3 regions of the Caballeronia sp. GAWG1-5s-s genome follow, and region 3 is predicted to be linked to each of the others. Evidence: predicted binding sites of a transcription regulator. Region 3 holds the regulator's gene; each other region holds the start of a gene.
The links. Region 3 encodes LexA, which represses DNA repair genes until DNA is damaged. Its sites were predicted from a motif close to ACTGTATNNNNATACAGT; they were not measured.
Positions count from the first base shown of each region.

Region 1: the regulator LexA is predicted to act here: its motif matches at 1,643-1,660, upstream of recA (recombinase RecA).
Region 2: the regulator LexA is predicted to act here: its motif matches at 1,882-1,899, upstream of dinB (DNA polymerase IV).

Region 1 is NZ_JALQDC010000003.1:132,217-139,431, forward strand. It holds gene NCR34_RS03080 (sensor histidine kinase) at 1-771, opposite strand, end outside; gene NCR34_RS03085 (response regulator transcription factor) at 783-1,499, opposite strand; gene recA (recombinase RecA) at 1,761-2,831, shown strand; gene recX (recombination regulator RecX) at 3,592-4,029, shown strand; gene NCR34_RS03100 (DUF2889 domain-containing protein) at 4,151-4,777, shown strand; gene sucC (ADP-forming succinate--CoA ligase subunit beta) at 4,898-6,064, shown strand; gene sucD (succinate--CoA ligase subunit alpha) at 6,164-7,045, shown strand; gene NCR34_RS03115 (TerC family protein) at 7,170-7,215, shown strand, end outside.
Region 2 is NZ_JALQDC010000025.1:12,024-19,238, reverse strand. It holds gene NCR34_RS18845 (MDR family MFS transporter) at 1-1,237, opposite strand, end outside; gene NCR34_RS18840 (hypothetical protein) at 1,479-1,844, shown strand; gene dinB (DNA polymerase IV) at 1,965-3,161, shown strand; gene NCR34_RS18830 (TauD/TfdA dioxygenase family protein) at 3,271-4,167, shown strand; gene NCR34_RS18825 (ABC transporter substrate-binding protein) at 4,207-5,226, shown strand; gene NCR34_RS18820 (ABC transporter ATP-binding protein) at 5,339-6,163, shown strand; gene NCR34_RS18815 (ABC transporter permease) at 6,160-7,050, shown strand.
Region 3 is NZ_JALQDC010000004.1:203,380-210,594, reverse strand. It holds gene NCR34_RS06875 (sulfate/molybdate ABC transporter ATP-binding protein) at 1-94, opposite strand, end outside; gene cysW (sulfate ABC transporter permease subunit CysW) at 110-1,012, opposite strand; gene cysT (sulfate ABC transporter permease subunit CysT) at 1,009-1,902, opposite strand; gene NCR34_RS06860 (sulfate ABC transporter substrate-binding protein) at 2,032-3,078, opposite strand; gene lexA (transcriptional repressor LexA) at 3,327-3,995, shown strand; gene NCR34_RS06850 (hypothetical protein) at 4,136-4,471, shown strand; gene NCR34_RS06845 (DUF2939 domain-containing protein) at 4,552-5,145, shown strand; gene NCR34_RS06840 (universal stress protein) at 5,169-5,678, opposite strand; gene nodI (nodulation factor ABC transporter ATP-binding protein NodI) at 5,975-6,928, shown strand; gene NCR34_RS06830 (ABC transporter permease) at 6,934-7,215, shown strand, end outside.

The DNA of each region.
Region 1 (7,215 bases), on a different contig from region 3:
GCGGATATTCGATTGCAGCGCATGCAGCGGCGCGAGCCCGCGCGACAGCCCGAACCAGACGAGCACGATGGCGAGCGGCAAGATCACGAACTGAGGCAGGATCACGCCCTTGATGATGTCGTTGGCGAGCTGGCTTCGCTTGTCGAGCGTTTCGGCCACTTGCACGAGCACCGGCTGCGCGTTCTGGGCGTCGAGTGCGGGGAGGTCCACGGTCGTGTAGGCGACGCGAATATCGTTGCCGCGCAGCACGTCGTCTCGAAACTCCACGACGCCCGGCTGCGGCCGGTCGTCTTCGTGCGGCAAGGGCATGTCGCGGTCGCCGCCGACCAGCTCGCCGCGCGTGCCGAGCACCTGAAAGAACACGCTGTCGACGTTGTCGGCGCGCAGAAAATCACGCGTCGCGTCGGGCAGGCGCAGTTCCGCGACGCCGTTGACCGGCTGGATCTGACGCGCGATGACATAGGCATCCGCTTCGAGCGCGCGGTCGAACGGTCCGTTCGCGATGGACTTCGCGACCAGATAGGTCACCGCGATGCTCATCGGCCAGAGCAGCAGAAGCGGCGCGAGCATCCAGTCGAGAATCTCGCCGAAGAGCGAGCGCGGATGCGTCTCGCTGTCCGGTTCCAGCTCGTCCTGCGGGGCGAAGGGATTGGCGTAGCGCGCGTCGCGCAGCGCGTCGGAATCGGCCGTGGCTGCGTTGGCTGCGGTCGCGGACGAGGGCGGCGTGCGCGCCGGCTCGTCTGCGCGTTCGCTGGAAACGGGCGAGGCCATGCGTTGCCGGCTCAGTGATGACCCGGCAACGGCGCGCTCGCGCCCGGCCCGGTTACGCCGCTCGACGCTTTTTCGAGCGTGTAGCCGAGCCCGCGCACGGTGATGATGCGCGCGCCGCTCGGCTCGATCTTCTTGCGCAGCCGGTGGACGTAAACCTCGATCGCGTTGTTGCTGACTTCTTCGCCCCATTCGCACAAGTGATTGACGAGCTGTTCCTTCGACACGAGGCGCCCGGTCCGCTGCAGCAGCACTTCGAGCACGCCCAGCTCGCGCGCCGACAAGTCGATTACCTGATCGCCGATATGCGCGATGCGTCCCACCTGATCGAACGACAGCGAACCATGCTTGACGACCGTCGGCCCGCCGCCCGCGCCGCGCCGCGTGAGCGCGCGCACCCGCGCTTCGAGCTCGTTGAGCGCGAAGGGCTTGGCCATATAGTCGTCGGCGCCGAGATCGAGGCCCTTCACGCGCTCGTCGACGCTGTCGGCGGCGGTCAGGATCAGCACGGGCATCTGCGAATTGCGCGCGCGCAGCCGGCGCAACACTTCGAGGCCGGGCATGAGCGGCAGCCCGAGATCGAGAATCAGCAGGTCGAACGGTTGAAGCGTCAGCGCGGTGTCCGCCTCGACGCCATGCTTCACATGGTCGACGGCGTATCCCGATTGGCGGAGTGATCGGACGAGGCCGTCCGCGAGTATGCTGTCGTCTTCGGCAATGAGGATTCGCATCGTCTGTGCGCCTGATGCGCGGTAGCGCATTGCCGGCACCGCATTTCGCCCGGCGCGGCGGTCTCCAGGGTGTTGTGCGGTTTTTGCGCGGTTCGGGCGACGTGGAAAAACGCCACGTCGCCGCAATCGGGCTTGCAAAAACTACTGTTTTTTTATACAGTGTCTGCATCTGTGCGAAAAGCGGGCGAAAGTATGCGGAATCCGCATCACAGCCCGTAAGCACAAGCCTCAGACGCCGTTCATCATAGCAAAGGACGATTCATGGAAGAAAGCAAGAAAGGCCCGGCTGGCATGACTGCGGAAAAAAGCAAGGCCCTCGCTGCCGCGCTCTCGCAGATCGAGAAGCAATTCGGCAAAGGGTCGATCATGCGGCTCGGCGCGGGCGAGGCGGTCGAAGACATTCAGGTGGTGTCCACCGGCTCGCTCGGACTGGATATCGCGCTCGGCGTGGGCGGACTGCCGCGCGGCCGCGTCGTCGAGATCTACGGTCCGGAATCGTCGGGCAAGACCACGCTCACGCTGCAGGTGATCGCCGAAATGCAGAAGATCGGCGGCACGGCGGCATTCATCGACGCGGAACACGCGCTCGACGTGCAATACGCGCAGAAGCTCGGCGTGAACGTGCAGGAACTGCTTATCTCGCAGCCGGACACGGGCGAACAGGCGCTGGAAATCGCGGACGCGCTGGTGCGCTCGGGTTCCATCGACATGATCGTGATCGACTCCGTCGCGGCGCTCGTGCCGAAGGCGGAAATCGAAGGCGAAATGGGCGACTCGCTGCCGGGTCTGCAAGCTCGCCTGATGTCGCAGGCGCTGCGCAAGCTCACCGGTACCATCAAGCGCACGAACTGCCTCGTGATCTTCATCAACCAGATCCGCATGAAGATCGGCGTGATGTTCGGCAACCCGGAAACCACCACGGGCGGTAACGCGCTGAAGTTCTATTCGTCGGTGCGTCTGGACATTCGCCGTATCGGGTCCATCAAGAAGAACGACGAAGTCATCGGCAACGAAACGCGCGTGAAGGTGGTGAAGAACAAGGTGTCGCCGCCGTTCCGCGAAGCCATCTTCGACATTCTGTATGGCGAGGGCATTTCGCGTCAGGGCGAAATCATCGATCTGGGCGTGCAGGCCAAGCTCGTCGACAAGGCGGGCGCGTGGTACAGCTATAACGGCGATCGCATCGGTCAGGGCAAGGACAACGCGCGGGAATTCCTGCGCGAGAACCCGGACATTGCACGCGAGATCGAGAACAAGATACGCGAATCGCTGGGTGTGGCCGCGCTGGCAGATGGCGTCGCCGCGGGCGCAGCAGTCGCGGACGACGAATAAGCGTCGCGCCGCACCGTCGATGTTCAAGCGCCGGTTCGGATCGAAGGCTGGCAGCGCCGATGTTCGGCGGGGCCGTGCGGGCCGGTCTGACGGCGCGGGCGAATCGGGCGACGATGCTGCGTTCGAGTCTTCTGCGCGCGGCGTCGGTGAGTCGGCCGATCACGCCAATGGCATCGACCGTTACGAGCGCAGTAGCGAGCGGCGCGCCGTAGCGACGAAATCACGCTGGTCCACTCGAAGCACTACATCACGCGCCGACGCGAAGCCATTCGCGCCGGCGCGCGGTGTATCTGGAGCGGCGCGAGGGCTCGTAAAGGAACCCGAGCGGGCACCGGCAACGGAAACATTCGCGACGGTCCAGTCGCCGCGCTCGGCTGCCAAGTCGCCAAAGACCGCAAACCCGACGCTCGATGCGAATCCGGGCGCGCCAGCACGCGCCGCACGTGAGCCATTCGCGGCGCAAGACCCCGACCGCGCCGCGCGTCTCGCGCAGGCGCGCTCGCTTCTCGCTCAGGCCACGACGCAACCCGTCCAGAAGCTCGACGCGCCGCCCAAGCCGCCGAAAGAGGCCCGCTTACCGGACGACAGCGCCGATCCCTTCTCCAATCCCTTCGAAGACGCCGATCCGTTCGAGCCATTCGAGCAGTGCGCGCCCGAACCACCATCAGACCCGGCGTACAGCCGCTCGACCGAACGAGCGCGCAAGGCACCGGACGCGAACAACCCAAGACGGCCTCAACGCTCGCTGAAAGGCCGCGCATTGGCCTACCTTTCGCGCCGCGAATACAGCCGTGCGGAGCTGTCGCGCAAACTGCGTCCGTACGTGCAGGAAGCCGACTCGCTCGAAAACACGCTCGACAGCCTGGAGCGCGACGGCTGGCTGTCCAACGAACGTTTCGTGGAGAGCGTCGTTCATCGTCGGGCGCCGCGCATGGGCGGCAGCCGGATCATCAACGAATTGAAGCGGCACGCGGTGGGCGAGGCGTTGATCGGCGAGACGGCGGACAAGCTCGCGCAAACCGAAACCGCGCGCGCTCAGGCCGTATGGGAGAAGAAGTACGGCGTCGTGCCCGAGACGCCCGCCGAGCGTGGAAAACAGGCTCGCTTTCTCGCGGCGCGCGGTTTTTCGGCCAGCACCATCGGAAAAATACTGAAAGGCGGCGACGAAGACTGGATCGACGAGCCAAGCGACGATTGACGCACCCTGCACGCCACGCCACGCGCCGTGCGCCGGCATCCGCCAATCATCAGGCGCATGCACGGCCCGAAATACTTGCTATGCTAAAATTCAACGGTTTCCCCGTTCCGGCTTTGGTCCCATGCCTCTTTCTCCGCCCGTTTCCCGACAGTTGCGCCATCGTCGCGCGATTCGGCTGGAAGCGTTCGAGCGGGACGACGGCCTGTGGGACATCGAAGCCTGTCTAACCGATGACAAGCCCCGCGACTTTCCGCTCGCGGCGGGCGTCCGGCCGCAAGGCCTGCCGATCCATGAACTCTGGCTGCGCATCACCATCGACCGCAAGCTCACCATCGTCAACGCCGAGGCGTCTTCCGAATGGGCGCCTTATGCGGCGTTGTGCGCCGAGTCGAATTCCGCGTATCGCGCGCTCATCGGACTCAATCTGCTCCAGAACTTTCGTCGCGAAGCCGGCGCGCGCCTGCGCGGAACGGCGGGCTGCACGCATCTCACCGAGCTGTGCGCCGTGTTGCCGACCGCCGCTATCCAGGCGTTCTCCGGCGAAGTGTGGTCCATCGAGAGCGGCAGTCCTTTCGCGCAAGGCGGAGCCGAGGCGACGTCGGCTCAGCCGCCGTTCCAGCTCGGCCGCTGCCACGCGCTGCGCTTCGACGGCCCGGCCGTGCGCGAATACTATCCGCGCTGGTTCGGCCATGAGCCATCGCGGGCGGAAGATCGTGGCCAGGCGGAACGCGAAAAGCCGGACACCTGACGCGCGCGCGTTCCCAACGCGGAACGCTCCCGGCAACCGGACAAGAATCAAACAATCAGCGGTTCAAGCAATTCGAAATCGAAGAAGTTCACTCCAACTCTCAGACTGAAGGAATCACGCATGAAGATTCACGAGTACCAGGGTAAGGAAATCCTGCGGAAATTCGGCGTCGCGGTCCCGCGCGGCAAACCCGTGTTCTCGGTGGATGATGCGGTCAAGGCCGCGGAAGAGCTGGGCGGCCCGGTCTGGGTCGTCAAGGCGCAGATTCACGCGGGCGGCCGTGGCAAGGGCGGCGGCGTGAAGGTCGCGAAGTCGATCGAGCAGGTTCGCGAGTACGCGAACCAGATCCTCGGCATGCAGCTCGTCACGCACCAGACCGGTCCGGAAGGCCAAAAGGTGAACCGCCTCCTGATCGAAGAAGGCGCGGACATCAAGAAGGAACTGTACGTCGGCCTCGTGCTGGACCGCGTTTCGCAGAAAATCGTCGTGATGGCGTCGAGCGAAGGCGGCATGGACATCGAGGAAGTCGCGGAAAAGACGCCCGAACTGCTGCACAAGTTCGCCGTCGAGCCGTCGACCGGCCTGCAAGACAAGGACGCGGACGACCTCGCGCGCAAGATCGGCATTCCTGACGCATCGATCCCACAAGCCCGCGCGATCCTGCAAGGCCTGTACAAGGCGTTCTACGAAACCGACGCATCGCTCGCCGAAATCAACCCGCTGATCCTGACCGGCGACGGCAAGGTGATCGCGCTCGACGCCAAGTTCAACTTCGATTCGAACGCGCTCTTCCGTCACCCGGAAATCGTCGCGTATCGCGATCTGGACGAAGAAGATCCGGCTGAAGTCGAAGCGTCGAAGTTCGACCTCGCGTACATCTCGCTCGACGGCAACATCGGCTGCCTCGTGAACGGCGCGGGCCTCGCGATGGCGACGATGGACACCATCAAGCTGTTCGGCGGCGAGCCGGCGAACTTCCTCGACGTCGGCGGCGGCGCGACGACCGAAAAGGTCACCGAAGCCTTCAAGCTGATGCTGAAGAACCCGAACCTGAAGGCGATTCTCGTCAACATCTTCGGCGGCATCATGCGCTGCGACGTCATCGCGGAAGGCGTGATCGCGGCGTCGAAGGCCGTGGACCTGAAGGTGCCGCTCGTCGTGCGCATGAAGGGCACCAACGAAGACCTCGGCAAGAAGATGCTGGCGGAGTCGGGACTGCCGATCATTTCGGCCGACAGCATGGAAGAAGCCGCGCAGAAGGTCGTCGCGGCTGCCGAAGGCAAGTAAGCGCGCTTCGCTTACCGAGCCTAAGAGAGCGTTCCACCAGATACGAATGGCGGCGCAAGGCAACTGCTTTGGCGACGCCAAACGAACAGAGGTCACTACATGTCGATTCTGATCAACAAAGACACGAAGGTCATCACGCAGGGCATCACCGGCAAGACCGGCCAGTTCCACACGCGCGCGTGCCGCGAATACGCGAACGGCCGTGAAGCGTACGTTGCGGGCGTGAACCCGAAGAAGGCCGGCGAAGACTTCGAAGGCATTCCCATCTACGCGTCCGTCAAGGAAGCGAAGGCGGAAACCGGCGCGACCGTTTCGGTCATTTACGTGCCGCCCGCGGGCGCAGCCGCCGCGATCTGGGAAGCCGTCGAGGCCGATCTCGATCTCGCCATCTGCATCACGGAAGGCATTCCGGTTCGCGACATGCTCGAAATCAAGGACCGCATGCGCCGCGAAAATCGCAAGACGCTGCTGCTCGGACCGAACTGCCCCGGCACGATCACGCCGGACGAACTGAAGATCGGCATCATGCCGGGTCACATTCACAAGAAGGGCCGCATCGGTGTCGTGTCGCGTTCGGGCACGCTGACGTACGAAGCAGTCGGCCAACTGACGGCGCTCGGCCTCGGCCAGTCGTCGGCGGTCGGCATCGGCGGCGATCCGATCAACGGTCTGAAGCACATCGACGTGATGAAGATGTTCAACGACGATCCGGAAACGGACGCCGTCATCATGATCGGCGAGATCGGCGGTCCGGATGAAGCGAACGCCGCTTACTGGATCAAGGACAACATGAAAAAGCCGGTCGTCGGCTTTATCGCGGGCGTGACGGCGCCTCCGGGCAAGCGCATGGGCCATGCTGGCGCGCTGATCTCGGGCGGCGCGGACACGGCGGACGCCAAGCTCGAAATCATGGACGCGTGCGGCATCAAGGTCACGAAGAATCCGTCCGAGATGGGCCGCCTGCTGAAGTCGGTGATCTAAGGCAGTCGGGCGCGCAACACGAGGGTTTGGTACTCTTACTGAATCCTTTCGTTAAAGCCGAAGAAAAAGCGAGGGAGCGTTGGCTTCCTCGCTTTTTTGTTTCCGGTCACAGCTCGTTCTGCCCATGCTCGAATTCTTCTCGACGCTCCATTGGGGCGCGGTTCTGCAAA
Region 2 (7,215 bases), on a different contig from region 3:
ATGCAGTGGCACTCCCGCGCTCGGACAGCTTGACGATCTCCTGAATCAGGATGAGGCACGATACGCTCAGTATGCCCATGCCGAAGCCCATCACCGCGGAGCCGACGCCGGCCCACACGGGACTCGACTGCGGCGTGAGAAGCACGAACGGAATCGCGCCGAGCGGAATGAAGACGGTTCCGCCGATCAACAAGCGGCGCAGCCCGATGCGGCTGAAGGTGCGTGAAGTGAAGGTGGCGCCGCTGGGCCAGCCGATCATCATCATCGTGAGCGTGAGGCCCGCTTCGACCGGCGAGCGATGCATGACGCCTTGCACGTACATCGGCAGAAAGGTGGTCAAGCCCATCAACGCCATGCCCGCGAGCAGCGTCGCGGCGTTGCCCGCCGCGATCGGGCGATGCGCCCATAAGCCGAACGAGATCATCGGATCGGCGGCGCGCTTTTCCTGCATGACGAAGAGCACGCTCGCCACGATGCAGATCGCGACTTCCACGCCGACGCGCGCACTGCTTGCGGTGCTGGCATCGGTGAGCGCCATCATCAGCGAAGCGACGGCGGCCGTGAACAGCAACGCGCCTGCAAGGTCGATTGCCGGACGTTCGTGGCGCTTCTCCTCATGCAGGAAGAGCACGAAAAGCAGCGCGGCGAGCGCGCCGATCGGCAGGTTGATCCAGAAGATCCAGCTCCACGAAAGATGCCGGATGAGCAAGCCGCCGACCATCGGCCCCAGCACGGCGGACACGGCCCATACGCTTGCGAGGTAGCCTTGCACCTTACCGCGCTCCCGTGCCGGATAGAGATCGCCGACCACCGTCAGCGCAACCGGCAGAATGGCGCCCGCGCCGACGCCCTGTATCAGGCGGAAGACGATCATGGCGGGCATCGACCACGCGAAGCCCGCGAGTATCGAGCCGACGAGAAAGATGGCGATGCCGGCGAGTATCGCGGGCTTGCGGCCGTAAAGATCCGCGAGCTTGCCGAATACGACGGTAAGCGCGGTCTGCGTCAGCAGGAACGACGAGAACACCCAGCTATACAGATTGAGGCCGCCGAGCTGCGTGGCGATCTGCGGCATGGCGGTCGAAACGATGGTGGCTTCGATCGCCACCATGGCCATCGAGGCCATCACTGCGGCAATGACGAGGGGACGGACGGTCTGCTTGTGTTGGGGCATGCGGTCGGGATCTGATGAAAGAGGACGCGATCCGCGGCGGGCACGCGCGGCTCGACTCGTCATGGTATCCCGGTGCGCCACGCACTGCTTGCGCGGTCTAAGTTACCGCCTTTGACATGCTCCTTCGTCGGGAGGCAGGGAATTCTTAGCCACGATTCATGCGTTCGTCAGCACACGATGCCTTTCTTGCAAGGCACTGCCGCGGCGCACCATCCCGTGCTATCTTGTTTCATACGGAATTCATACGGAACGCAGCGTATTCGCTGACGTACCTCTCGTCGAAACGTCCTTCGTGAGCGCCGCCATGAACGATGTGCCTCGTACCCTGAGTGCCCGGGACCGCGTCGAATTGCTGTGCTGGCTGACATGCGGCAGTCTGGGCGCGTTCTATCTGAACGGAGACTGGCCGGCGGCGGCTTTCCATGTGCAGGCCGCGCACAAGTGGCTCGACAGGCATGAACGGCTCGCGGACTGGCTGACGGTCGCGAAGCTCGCCGCCATCGCGCGCGATCTGGCCGCGCGTCATTGCGCGATACTCGAGGCCGACTGGGCGCGCGATGCCGTCGAGGAGATTCTCGACAGCGAAGACCTCAACTATCAGTCGGATGTGGTCCGGCAGGTCTTCGACGACTGCCGCCGCGCACTCGCGGAAAAGCGCGCGGCAGAGTAGCCGCTGAAGCGTCACTGAAAGGCCGCTGGCGAAAATCACTGTATGGATGTACAGTAAGCCATTTTCGACTTCGGCCCTAAGCGCTCTTGCTCTTGCTTTTGCGCTCGCCTTTCGCCGTCGATGGACGCCTCACTGCCTTCCTCGTTCGCCTCGCAGACGCTGCCGCGCCGTATCGCGCACCTCGACATGGATGCGTTTTTCGCCTCGGTCGAGCTGCTGCGCTATCCGGAACTGCGCGGCGAGCCGGTGGTGGTCGGTGGCGGCCGAAATGCCGCGCCCGAGACGCTGGCGGACGGCACGCGCCGTTTCAAGCGATTGCGCGACTACGCGGGCCGCGGCGTCGTGACGACCTCCACGTACGAAGCGCGCAAGTTTGGCGTGTTCTCCGCAATGGGCATGATGAAAGCGGCGCAGCTCGCGCCCGACGCCATTCTTCTTCCGACAGATTTCGAGTCTTATCGGCATTACTCGCGCCTCTTCAAAGCGGCGATAGCCGGATTCACCACGCAGATCGAGAACCGCGGCATCGACGAGATCTATATCGACGTCACCGACATGCCCGGCGATTCCGCGGACATTGGTCAGCGCATGAAAGACGCGGTGCGCGAAGCGACCGGCCTCACGTGTTCTATCTGCATCGCGCCGAACAAGCTGCTCGCGAAGATCGGCTCGGAACTGGACAAGCCCGACGGTCTCACCATTCTTACGATGAACGACCTGCCCACGCGCATCTGGCCGCTGGCCGCGCGCAAGGTGAACGGCATCGGGCCCAAGGCGAATGACAAGCTCGCGGCGCTCGGCATCGTGACCGTGGGCGATATCGCGGCCGCCGACCTGGGCCTTCTGCAATCGCACTTCGGTCCGACTTATGCGGCGTGGCTCGCGCGCATCGCGCAAGGGCAGGACGAGCGGCCTGTCGTCGTCAGTTCCACGCCCAAGTCCATGAGCCGCGAGACCACGTTCGAGCGCGACCTGCATCCTAAACACGACCGCGCCACGCTCTCGGCGGAATTCACGGGCCTGTGCAAGCGCGTGGCGGACGATCTCGCGCGCAAAGGTTACGTGGGGCGCACCGTCGGCATCAAGCTGCGTTTCGACGACTTTCGCACCGTCACGCGCGACTTGACGATTCCGGTCGCCACGGCCGATGCATCCGAGATTCGTCGCGCAGCGACCGAGTGCCTCAAACGAATCGTGCTCGACAAAAGACTGCGACTGCTCGGCGTGCGCGTGAGCGCGCTGGAGTCCGCTGACGAAGCCGGCGTTTCGGTTGCGCCGGTACAGGTCGAATTGCCTTTCGATGCTATCGAAGACTGACCTCTCCCGGTCTTAGCATCGCGCCAGATAATCAAATCGCGCATCGTTCGTTGCCGCGCGCGCGTGCCGGGCGTAGATTATTCGTCTGTCCGCCGCTTTTCATTACACCGTGACCATTCTTTCGCCGACTCACGACGCTGCCGAGGCCGTCGAGCAACATATCGTCATTCGTCCCTTCGACGGCCCGCTGGGCGCAGAGGTCATCGGGCTCGATCTGTCGCAGCCCTTGTCCACTGAGGATTTCGCGCGCATTCATCGCGCTCACCTCGACTATCACGTGCTCGTGTTCCGCGAACAGCGCATCACACCCGCGCAGCAGGTCGCCTTCAGCAAGCGGTTCGGGCCATTGCAGATTCACGTATTGCACCAGTTCGGACTGGCCGGCTATCCCGAAGTGCTCGTGGTGTCGAACATCATCGAGAACGGCAAACCTATTGGACTCGGCGACGCCGGCCACTTCTGGCATTCGGATCTCTCATACAAAGAGAAGCCGAGCCTCGGCTCGATGCTTCATGCGCAAGAGCTCCCATCGACAGGCGGCGACACGCTGTTCGCGAATCAGCATCTCGCGTGGGAGACGTTGCCCGCGCATCTGAAGAACGCGGTCGAGGGGCGTTTCGCGGAGCACACGTATCTCGCGAAATATGCGGAGCTGCAAAAGCGCAGTCCGTGGCGTCCGAATCTCACACCGGAGCAGATCGCGCAGGTGAAGCCTGTCGTGCATCCCATCGTGCGCACGCATCCGGAGACGGGTCGTCAGGCGCTCTTCGTGAGCGAGCACTTCACCACGCGCATCGTCGATATGCCGGAAGATGAAAGCCGCGCATTGCTCGACGAAATCTTCGCGCACAGCGTGCGGCCCGAATTCGTCTATCGGCATGTTTGGCGCGACCATGACATGGTGTTCTGGGACAACCGCTCGGTCATGCACTTGGCCGCGGGCACGCCGGACGATCAGCGTCGCAAGCTGTATCGCACCACCATCGAAGGCGATGCGCCTTTCTGAGCCGAAACACAAATAGTCCTATAAACACGGGGTTTTTCGATGCATTCTCGAAAAGGGAAGGGCGCGCTGCGCGCGTTCGTCTGCGCGTTGGCGCTTTCGCTCGGCGGCACTTGCAACGCCTTCGCGGAAGGCACCCTGCGCATTGCGGAGCAATATGGCGTGGTCTATCTGCTCCTGAACGTGGCGCGCGACCAGAAGTTCATCGAGCAGGAAGGCAAGAAGCAGGGCATCGATATCAAGGTGGATTGGGCGAAGCTCTCCGGCGGCGCGAGCATCAACGACGCGCTGCTGTCCGGTTCCGTGGATATCGCGGCGGCAGGCGTCGGTCCGCTCTTGACCATCTGGGACCGCACGCACGGGCGCCAGAACGTGAAGGGCGTCGCTTCGCTCGGCAATCTGCCTTATTACCTCGTATCGAATGATCCGCGCGTGAAGACCATCGCCGACTTCACGGACAAAGACCGTATTGCGTTGCCCGCCGTGGGCGTGTCGGTGCAGTCGCGCATTCTGCAATATGCCGCCGCGAAGCAGTGGGGCGACAAAGAGTTCGATCGCCTCGACAAGCTGACGCAAGCGGTGCCGCATCCGGATGCAGCCGCCGCGATCATCGCGGGCGGCACGGAAATAAACGCGCACTTCGGCAATCCGCCGTTTCAGCAGCAGGAGTTGGCGGGCAATCCGAAGGCGCACATCGTTCTCAGCTCCTACGACGTGCTCGGCGGACCCAGTTCCGCAACGGTTCTTTATGCGACCGAGAAATTCCGCAACGCGAATCCGAAGACGTATCGCGCGTTCGTCGATGGTTTAGCCGATGCCGCGCGCTTCGTGACGCAGCGTCCGAACGAAGCAGCGGACATCTATCTGCGCGTGAATCAGGCCAAGATCGACCGCGCCTTGCTCGTCAAGATCATTACGGACCCTTCGGTGCAGTTCAAGATCGCGCCACAGAACACCTTCGCGCTCGCGCAATTCATGCATCGCGTGGGCGTCATCAAGAACGAACCGAAGTCGTGGCAAGACTATTTCTTCAGCGATCCCGCCACGCGCGACGGAAGTTAAGGGATCCGAGCAGGCGCCTTATCCGCGATCGTGCATTGAATATGCGCATTCATTGGTTAGGCTCTGAAACGCGCGCCGGTATCTTGATGGTTTGCGTTTTTGCACTGCGATCATGGCTGCCAATCCTCATGTGCTGTATCCGGTCGAAAGCAACAAGGCCGTTCTATCGACCACCAAGCTGTTGAGCGCGCGTAATGTCTCGCTGGAATACCGCACGCCGGAGCGTCTCGTGCGGGCGACGCATGACGTGAGCTTCGATGTCTATGGCGCCGACCGCTTCGTGCTGCTGGGACCGTCGGGGTGCGGCAAGTCCACCTTGCTGAAGGCAGTGGCGGGATTCATTCAGCCGGTGGCGGGCAGCATCGAGATCGACGGCGAGCGCGTGCGCGGGCCGGGCGTGGACCGCATTGTCGTGTTTCAGGAGTTCGACCAGCTTCCGCCCTGGAAGACGGTTTTGCAGAACGTGGCTTTTCCGTTGCGTGTCGCGCGCAAGCTGGGCCGCGCGGAAGCGCGTGAACGAGCGCTTCACTATCTCGACAAGGTCGGCCTTGCGCATGTGGCCGATGCTTATCCGCATACGCTGTCCGGCGGAATGAAGCAGCGCGTCGCGATTGCGCGAGCGCTTGCCATGCAACCGCGCGTGCTTCTCATGGATGAGCCGTTCGCCGCGCTCGATGCGCTCACGCGCCGCCGCATGCAGGAAGAACTGCTGCGGCTGTGGAGCGATGAACGCTTCACGTTGCTGTTCGTCACGCACTCCATCGAAGAGGCGCTGATCGTCGGGAATCGGATTCTGCTGTTGACGCCGCATCCCGGCCGCGTGCGCGCGGAATTGAACAGTCATCAGTATTCGCAGGAGAGCGTGGGCCGGGGCGACTTTCAACAGAGCGTCGCGCGTATCCATCGTCTGTTGTTCGAAGAGGAGATCGCGCAATGAGCACGCCGCAATTGATCGAACCGCCAGTGCGGCCCGAGTTCGAACGGCATCCGTCGACATTCGCGCCCGCAGCCGATGCGACGCGGCGCGACGCGACCTTGCCGCTTGCGACGCGTCTTTTCGACCGTGCGTGGCTGCGCAAGTTGCTGATCGCGGTCGCGCTCATGGCGTTATGGGAGTGCGTTGCGCGCGTGGTCGATAACGACTTGCTCTTGCCGACCTTCAGCGCGACCTGCGTTGCCTTCGCGCAGGGCATCATTACCGGCGAGTTGATCGCCAAGACCGCGATCTCGCTGTCCGTGCTGCTGCGCGGTTATCTGCTCGGCGCGGCGCTCGCGTTCGCTCTGACATCGCTTGCGGTATCGACACGCATCGGCCGTGACATTCTTTCGATGCTCACTGCGATGTTCAATCCCTTGCCCTCCATTGCGTTGCTGCCGCTCGCGTTGTTGTGGTTCGGGCTCGGCACCGGCAGTCTTCTTTTCGTGCTGGTGCACTCGGTGCTGTGGCCGCTCGCGCTCAATACGTATGCGGGATTCCAGGCGGTTCCGTCGACGCTGCGCATGACCGGCCGCAATTACGGGCTCACGGGCCTGCGGCACGTCGTGCTGATTCTCGTGCCCGCCGCGTTGCCGTCCATTCTCGCCGGCTTGCGAGTGGGTTGGGCGTTCGCGTGGCGCACGTTGATTGCAGCGGAACTCGTGTTCGGCGCGAGTTCGGGCAGGGGCGGGCTGGGCTGGTACATCTTCCAGAACCGCAACGAGCTCTATACGGACCGCGTGTTCGCGGGGCTGGCAGCGGTCATCGTGATCGGGCTGGCGGTCGAACATCTCGTCTTCGATACCATCGAACGCGTGACCGTGCGGCGCTGGGGCGTTCAGTCGTAGATTGCAATGGGCTGAATGCGGCGCGGCACACTCTGAAGGCTCGGGCATCGAGAAGAACTCGCGAATGCCCGAATCGGCTCAATTTTTTGTCCAATCCTCCAAGGTCAACCGTGGCGGCACGCATCGTGCGATGCGTGTACGATCGACGGCGATATGACGCCATGA
Region 3 (7,215 bases):
CGACGAGTTCGCCTGCGGGGAAGTCGAGCGTGACGTTGTCGAGCGCCGTGAAATCGCCGAAGCGCTTTTGCAGATTGCGAACGATGATGCTCATGATGTGTCCTTTGCCTTAATTCGTGGCGCCTGCATCGGCGAGCGATTGCGACATGCGGCGTTCCGCGACGAGCTTGAGCCCGAGCGTCACGAGCGCAAGCAACGCGAGCAGCGAGGCCACGGCGAACGCGGCCGAAAAGTTGTATTCGTTATAGAGGATCTCGACGTGCAGCGGCATCGTGTCGGTCTGTCCGCGAATGTGGCCCGATACCACCGAAACCGCGCCGAACTCGCCCATCGCGCGTGCATTGCAGAGAATCACGCCATACAGCAGGCCCCACTTCACGTTCGGCAGCGTCACGCGGCGAAAGATCTGCCAGCCCGAAGCGCCCAGCACATGCGCGGCTTCTTCCTCGTCGTTGCCTTGCGCTTGCATCAGCGGAATCAGTTCGCGCGCGACGAACGGGAACGTCACGAAGATGGTCGCGAGCACGATGCCCGGCACCGCGAAGATGATCTGCACGTCGTGCGCCGCGAGCCACGGACCGAACCAGCCTTGCGCGCCGAACATCAGCACGTAGATCAGGCCGGAAATCACGGGCGAAACCGAGAACGGCAAGTCGATGAGCGTGGTCAGCAGCGCCTTGCCGCGGAAGTCGAACTTCGCGATCGCCCACGATGCCGCGAGGCCGAACACGACGTTGAGCGGCACGGCAATCGCCGCCGTCGTCAACGTGAGCTTGATCGCAGACCACGCGTCCGGGTCTTTGAGCGACTCGAAGTAATAGTCGATGCCCTTCGCGAACGCTTGCGCGAACACCGCGACGAGCGGCACCACGAGGAAGAGCGCGAGGAACAGCAGCGCGGTGCCCGTGAGCAGCCAGCGCACCGCGCGCGGTTCGGTGACGGGATCGAGCGTGCGGGCATCGCGCGGCGCAGCGGTGTTCATCGCGATGGCTTTGGTGTCGGGCGTGCTCATGCGTGGCTCCCTTGCGCGGACGCGGCATGCGCGGCGTGCGCAGGGATCGCGCCCGTGCGGCTCGTGCGCCGTTGCAGGAACCATTGCAGCGTGTTGATGAGGAGCAGCATCAGGAACGACACGCACAGCATGACGACGGCGAGCGCCGTAGCGCCCGCATAGTCATACTGTTCGAGCTTCGTGATGATGAGAAGCGACGTGATTTCCGACTTCATCGGCACGTTGCCCGCGATGAAAATCACCGAGCCGTATTCGCCCAGCGCGCGCGCGAACGCCAGCGCGAAGCCCGTCAGCAGCGCCGGGAAAAGCGACGGCAACACGACGCGGCGAAACGTCAGCCAGCGCGTCGCGCCGAGGCACGCGGCGGCTTCTTCCTGCTCGCGCTCGAAGTCTTCGAGCACCGGCTGCACCGTGCGCACGACGAACGGCAAGCCGATGAACGTCAGCGCCACGAGCACGCCGAGCGGCGTGAACGCGACCTTGACGCCGAGCGGCGCGAGATACTGCCCGATCCAGCCGTTGCCCGCATACACGGCCGCGAGCGAGATGCCCGCGACGGAAGTCGGCAGCGCGAACGGCAAATCGACGATGGCATCCACGATGCGCTTCATCGGAAACGTGTAGCGCACGAGCACCCACGCGACCAGAAAGCCGAACACCGCGTTGATGAGCGCCCCGCCGAGCGCCGCGCCGAAGGTCAGCCGATACGACGCCAGCACGCGCGGCGATGTCACCGCGCGGACGAACTGCGCCCAGTCGAGCGTCGCCGTCTTCGCGAACGTGGCGGCGAGCGGTATCAACACCACGAGGCTCAGATACGCGAGCGTGATGCCGAGCGTCAGGCCGAAGCCCGGTAGCGCGCTCGGCTTGCGCAAAGTGAAAGTCGTCATCCTTGCTTTCGTCCTGTTCCAGTGCGCCGGGGAGCGCGTGTCATCGAATGCTTGTGTGACCGGCGGCGTCATGGCGCGCCGCTTCGGTTTGCTTACGTTTTGCGCTTACTGCGGCTGTTATTGCGGTTCTTATTGCGGCTGATAGATGGAATCGAACACGCCGCCATCCGCGAAATGCGTCTTCTGCGCCTTGGTCCAGCCGCCGAACGTGTCGTCGATGGTGTAGAGCTTGATCTTCGGGAACTGCTTCGTGAGGTCGGCCGGCACCTTGTCCGAGCGCGGACGATAGAAGTTGCGCGCGGCGATCTGCTGGCCTTCGTCGCTATACAGATACTTCAGATACGCCTCGGCGAGCTTGCGCGTGCCGTGCTTGTCGACGACCTTGTCGACCACCGCGACCGGCGGCTCGGCCAGAATGCTCACCGAAGGCACCACGATCTCGAACTTGTCCGGACCGAACTCCTTCAGCGACAGAAACGCCTCGTTCTCCCACGCGATCAGCACGTCGCCCTGGCCGCGCTGCACGAAGCTCGTCGTGGCGCCGCGCGCGCCGGAGTCGAGCACGCCCGCGTTCTTGTACAGCTTTGCGACGAAGTCCTTCGCGGTTTGCTCGTTGCCGCCCGGCTTGTGCTGCGCGTAGGCCCACGCGGCGAGATAGTTCCAGCGCGCCCCGCCCGACGTTTTCGGGTTCGGCGTGACGATGGAGACGCCCGGCTTCGTGAGATCGTCCCAGTCCTTGATGTGCTTCGGGTTGCCCTTGCGTACGAGGAACACGATCGTCGACGTGTACGGCGAGGCGTTATCCGGCAGCCGCTTCTGCCAGTCCGCGGCCACGAGTCCCTTGCCCGCGAGCGCATCGATGTCATAGGCGAGCGCGAGTGTGACGACATCCGCCTGCAGGCCGTCGATGACCGCGCGCGCCTGTCCGCCCGACCCGCCATGCGACTGCTTGAACGTGACGGTCTCGCCGGTTTCGGCTTTCCACTTCTTGGCGAATGCCTGATTGAAGTCCTGATAGAGCTCGCGCGTCGGGTCATACGACACATTCAGAAACGACGTCTGCGCGTGGCCTTGCGTGCTCGCCGCGACCATCGCGCCGATGCCCGCCGCCGTCAGCGCCAGCGCGGTCAGCGCTTTGCGTGCCCTGGTCCCCAATCCCGCTTTCGTGCTTTGCATTCCCCGTTCTCCGTCTTATCCAATTGACGGAATCAGTCTATCGGCGGGCCTATATGAACAGAAATAATCGTTTTTCAGTCTTTTATATCGAAAGCTGCTAAAGCGAGTCGCCGGCGGTCCCGCAGGGCCGAACGTCGGAGCGTGTTGCGGTTTCGAGCCGAACTTAAAGTAATGCTTGAAAAGCTCTGAATACTGTATAAAAATACAGTCATCTGTTGATCCATACAGTGCACGAGAGGCCCGAGCCAGTGACCAGAACCTCAAAACTTACCGCGCGTCAGCAGCAGGTCTTCGAACTGCTCCAGCGCGCAATCGAGCGCACCGGCTTTCCGCCGACCCGCGCGGAGATTGCCGCTGAGCTCGGCTTCAGCTCCGCGAACTCTGCGGAAGAGCATCTGCGGGCACTGGCGCGCAAGGGCGTCATCGAACTGGCGGCGGGGTCGTCGCGCGGCATCCGGCTGATTGGCGACGCAGGACGTTCAGAAGACGTGCCGCACCAGTTCACGTTGCCGCATGCGAGCATCATGCAGCTCTCGCTGCCGCTCGTGGGCCGTGTTGCAGCGGGCAGTCCCATCCTCGCGCAGGAGCATATCTCGCAGCATTACGCGTGCGATCCCGCGCTCTTCTCGAGCAAGCCCGACTATCTGCTGAAAGTGCGCGGCTTGTCGATGCGCGACGCCGGCATTCTGGACGGCGACCTGCTCGCCGTTCAGAAGCGCACCGAGGCGAAGGACGGACAAATCGTCGTTGCGCGGCTCGGCGACGACGTCACGGTCAAGCGTTGGAAGCGACGTCCCGACGGCGTCGAGCTCATCGCGGAGAACCCGGACTACGAGAACATTTTCGTGCGGTCCGGCAGCGGAGACTTCGCGCTGGAAGGCATTGCAGTGGGCCTGATCCGCTCGGGCGAGTTCTAGTCAGCGGCGGCAGCGCGCGTTCATGCGTCGCTGAGCGCCTCTTCACGCCACGCAAGACGCGGCGCGTTTCGAGTACATCAAGCACGGACGGCAGCCGCTCGCGGCATGCCGCGGTGCGTCCTATCGTCTGGAGAGTCATGATGGAACGTTTTGCCCGTTTGCTGCCCTTTCGCCAGTTCGGCCGTCTGCGTCATCTGCGTGCGTTGATTCCTTGCGGCACCGCGGCGCCTTCGCGGGCCGAAGCTGCGCCGGATCTCTTCTATTCCATGCCCGCACTGCCGTCTCGCCAGCCTGCGTTCGCGCGCGTGTCGCTCACGCAGACGGTTCACGCGGAGCCGCCGCGGAGCACGCCCGTGCGCGTGTACCGGAGCGAGTCGCGGTTGATCCTCGTCGGCAAGATCGGCGAAGTGTCGCGCATGATCGACCGCTGCATCGACGAAGAGCGCGCCGGTCTCACGGGCGGCACGGTGGCGTGAACTGGCGGCGAGTTGGGGAATTAGTCGTGCGTCGGCGCGGTCAATCCTGCATTGACCTCCGCTGAAGGCTTGGCCGTCGCATGTCCCGCACCGCTCGTTTCATTGTCGCCACGCTCGCCGCCGTATTGCTCGTCGCGGCGCTGGGCTTCGTCTATGCGTCGCCGTATATCGTGCTGGACCGCGTCAAGCGCGCGGCCGACGCGCGAGACGCCCAAACGGTCAACCAATACGTCGATTTCCCCGCGTTGCGCGCGAGCTTGAAGGATCAGATCGCCGCGCTGCTCACGCGGCGCATCGATGTGCAGAAGAGCGGCAACCCGCTCGCGATCATCGGCGCGATGATCGGCGCGGCGCTGGTCGGCCCGCTCGTGGATTCATACGCGACGCCGGACGGAGTCGCCGCGATCCTGAACGGCATACCGCCGCGCGGCAATCCCGGCGAACGTCCGCCCGCGGCCGGCCAGGCCGATGCAAATGCGTCGGCGCCGGCGAGCGTGTCCGTGAGCGCATCGAATCCGGCTCCGCAACCGCCGCAGACGACGGCCGGCTATCGCAGCATCAACACGTTCGTCGTGACGTACCAGCACGGCGCAGGCGACGCCCGCTATTCCGCCATATTTCACCGCAGCGGGCTGGTGTCATGGAAGCTCGTCGCCGTCAATCTCAACGGCTGACGTGCGCCGCCAGCCATCCACGCTCAGGCGCCCGCTTCGGCCTTCGCAGGCTTCGCGGCATACGCAGCGGCATCTTCCGCTTCCGCCGATTCGCCTGCCTGACAGACGGCAACCAGAATGCTGCACGACACGCGATCCAGCAAAGGCGTGTTGCCCGCGCCCATCCACCAACGAGCGAGCCCGCTCCGGCAGCGGTGCCCCACGACGACGAGATCGACCTTGAGGCTGTCGGCCAGCGCGGCGATTTCGTCGATCGGATGGCCGAACGCGAAATGCCCCTGCGCCGACAGGCCACGCTCGCGCAGCCACTCGACGCCTTCCTGCAAGATATCGCGCGCCGCGTCTTCGAAGCGCCCGCAGGCCATATCGGTCAGCAATCCGGCGCTCTGCGCGATGCTCGACCGCATGTCGACCACCGCGAGCACGTGCGTTTCCGCGTTGAGGTCGAGCGCGAGATTCGCGCCCTGTCGCAACGCCTTGCGGCCCTCTCTGGAACCGTCGTAGCACAGCAGAATCTTTCTATAGCTTGTCATGATGCCTCCCTGCCGCATCGCAGATTGACTGCGGCGTAACTTCATGATCCTGTGCCGCGCCGGACGTGGCAACGATGGAAAACGCTAACTTCACGCAGTAGCGCGCCGAACCCGCGCCACGTTGGACTCATGACTAGCTGGCCGCGTGCCAGATTGCGACGAAGCCCGTCGCACAAGGCTTCGCGGCTTTCGGCATGCACGCACGACTCTCCCGGCGCACCGCTTCTGCCCGCACAAGCGCCGCGCCGGTGCATTCGATTACACTAGCTCGCTGGACTTTCCCCGGCACAAAACGCATGACACAGCGCACCACGCGCGAGCACGCCCCGGAATCAGCCGGCGCGCCCGCCATCGATTTCAGCGAAGTCATAAAAAGCTACGGCGCGAAGAACGTCGTCGACGGCCTCTCGTTCGACGTGCGTCCCGGCGAATGCTTCGGCCTGCTCGGGCCGAACGGCGCGGGCAAGACGACAACGCTCAGGATGCTGCTCGGCATGACGTCGCCCGATCACGGAAATATTCGGCTCGTCGGCGAACCTGTGCCGTCGCGCGCGCGTTTCGCCCGCGAACGCGTCGGCGTCGTGCCGCAGTTCGATAATCTCGATCCCGACTTCAGCGTACGCGAGAACCTCGTCGTCTTCGGCCGCTACTTCGGCATCGCGGGCGCGCGCATGGACGCGCTCGTGCCGTCGCTGCTCGAATTCGCGCGGCTCGAAAACAAGGCGGATGCGCGCGTCGGCGAATTGTCCGGCGGCATGAAGCGGCGGCTGACCTTGGCGCGCGCCCTCGTCAACGATCCCGACGTGCTGATCATGGACGAACCGACCACCGGTCTCGACCCTCAGGCCCGCCATCTCATCTGGGAACGTCTGCGCTCGCTGCTGGCGCGCGGCAAGACCATGCTGCTCACGACGCATTTCATGGAAGAAGCCGAGCGCCTGTGCGACCGCGTTTGCGTGATCGAAGAAGGCCGGAAAATTGCCGAAGGCCGTCCGCGCGACCTGATCGCGTCGGTGATCGGCTCGGACGTGATCGAAATCTACGGCCCCGACCCGCAGGCGCTGGCCGCCGAACTGCAACCGCTCGTCGAGCGCATGGAAGTGAGCGGCGAGACGCTTTTTTGCTACGTCGACGATCCGCAAGCGGTCCACGCGCGCGTCAAGGGGCGCGAGGGCGTGCGTTATCTGCATCGTCCGGCGAATCTGGAAGATGTTTTCTTGCGCCTGACCGGGCGTGAAATGGTGGATTAATCGCGATGGAAACCTTCGATCAACCGCGCGTCGCCAGCAAAAAGCCGAGCGAGACGCACGCGCGCGACGCCGCGCCGCTCACCAACGCGCTGCCCGCCAACGCGACGCACTGGATGTCGGTCTGGCGGCGCAATTACCTCGTCTGGAAGAAACTCGCGGTCGCCTCGATGATCGGGAACCTCGCCGACCCGATGATCTATCTGTTCGGCCTCGGACTCGGTCTCGGCCTGATGGTCGGCCACGTCGAGGGCGTGTCGTATATCGCGTTTCTCGCCGCGGGCACGGTG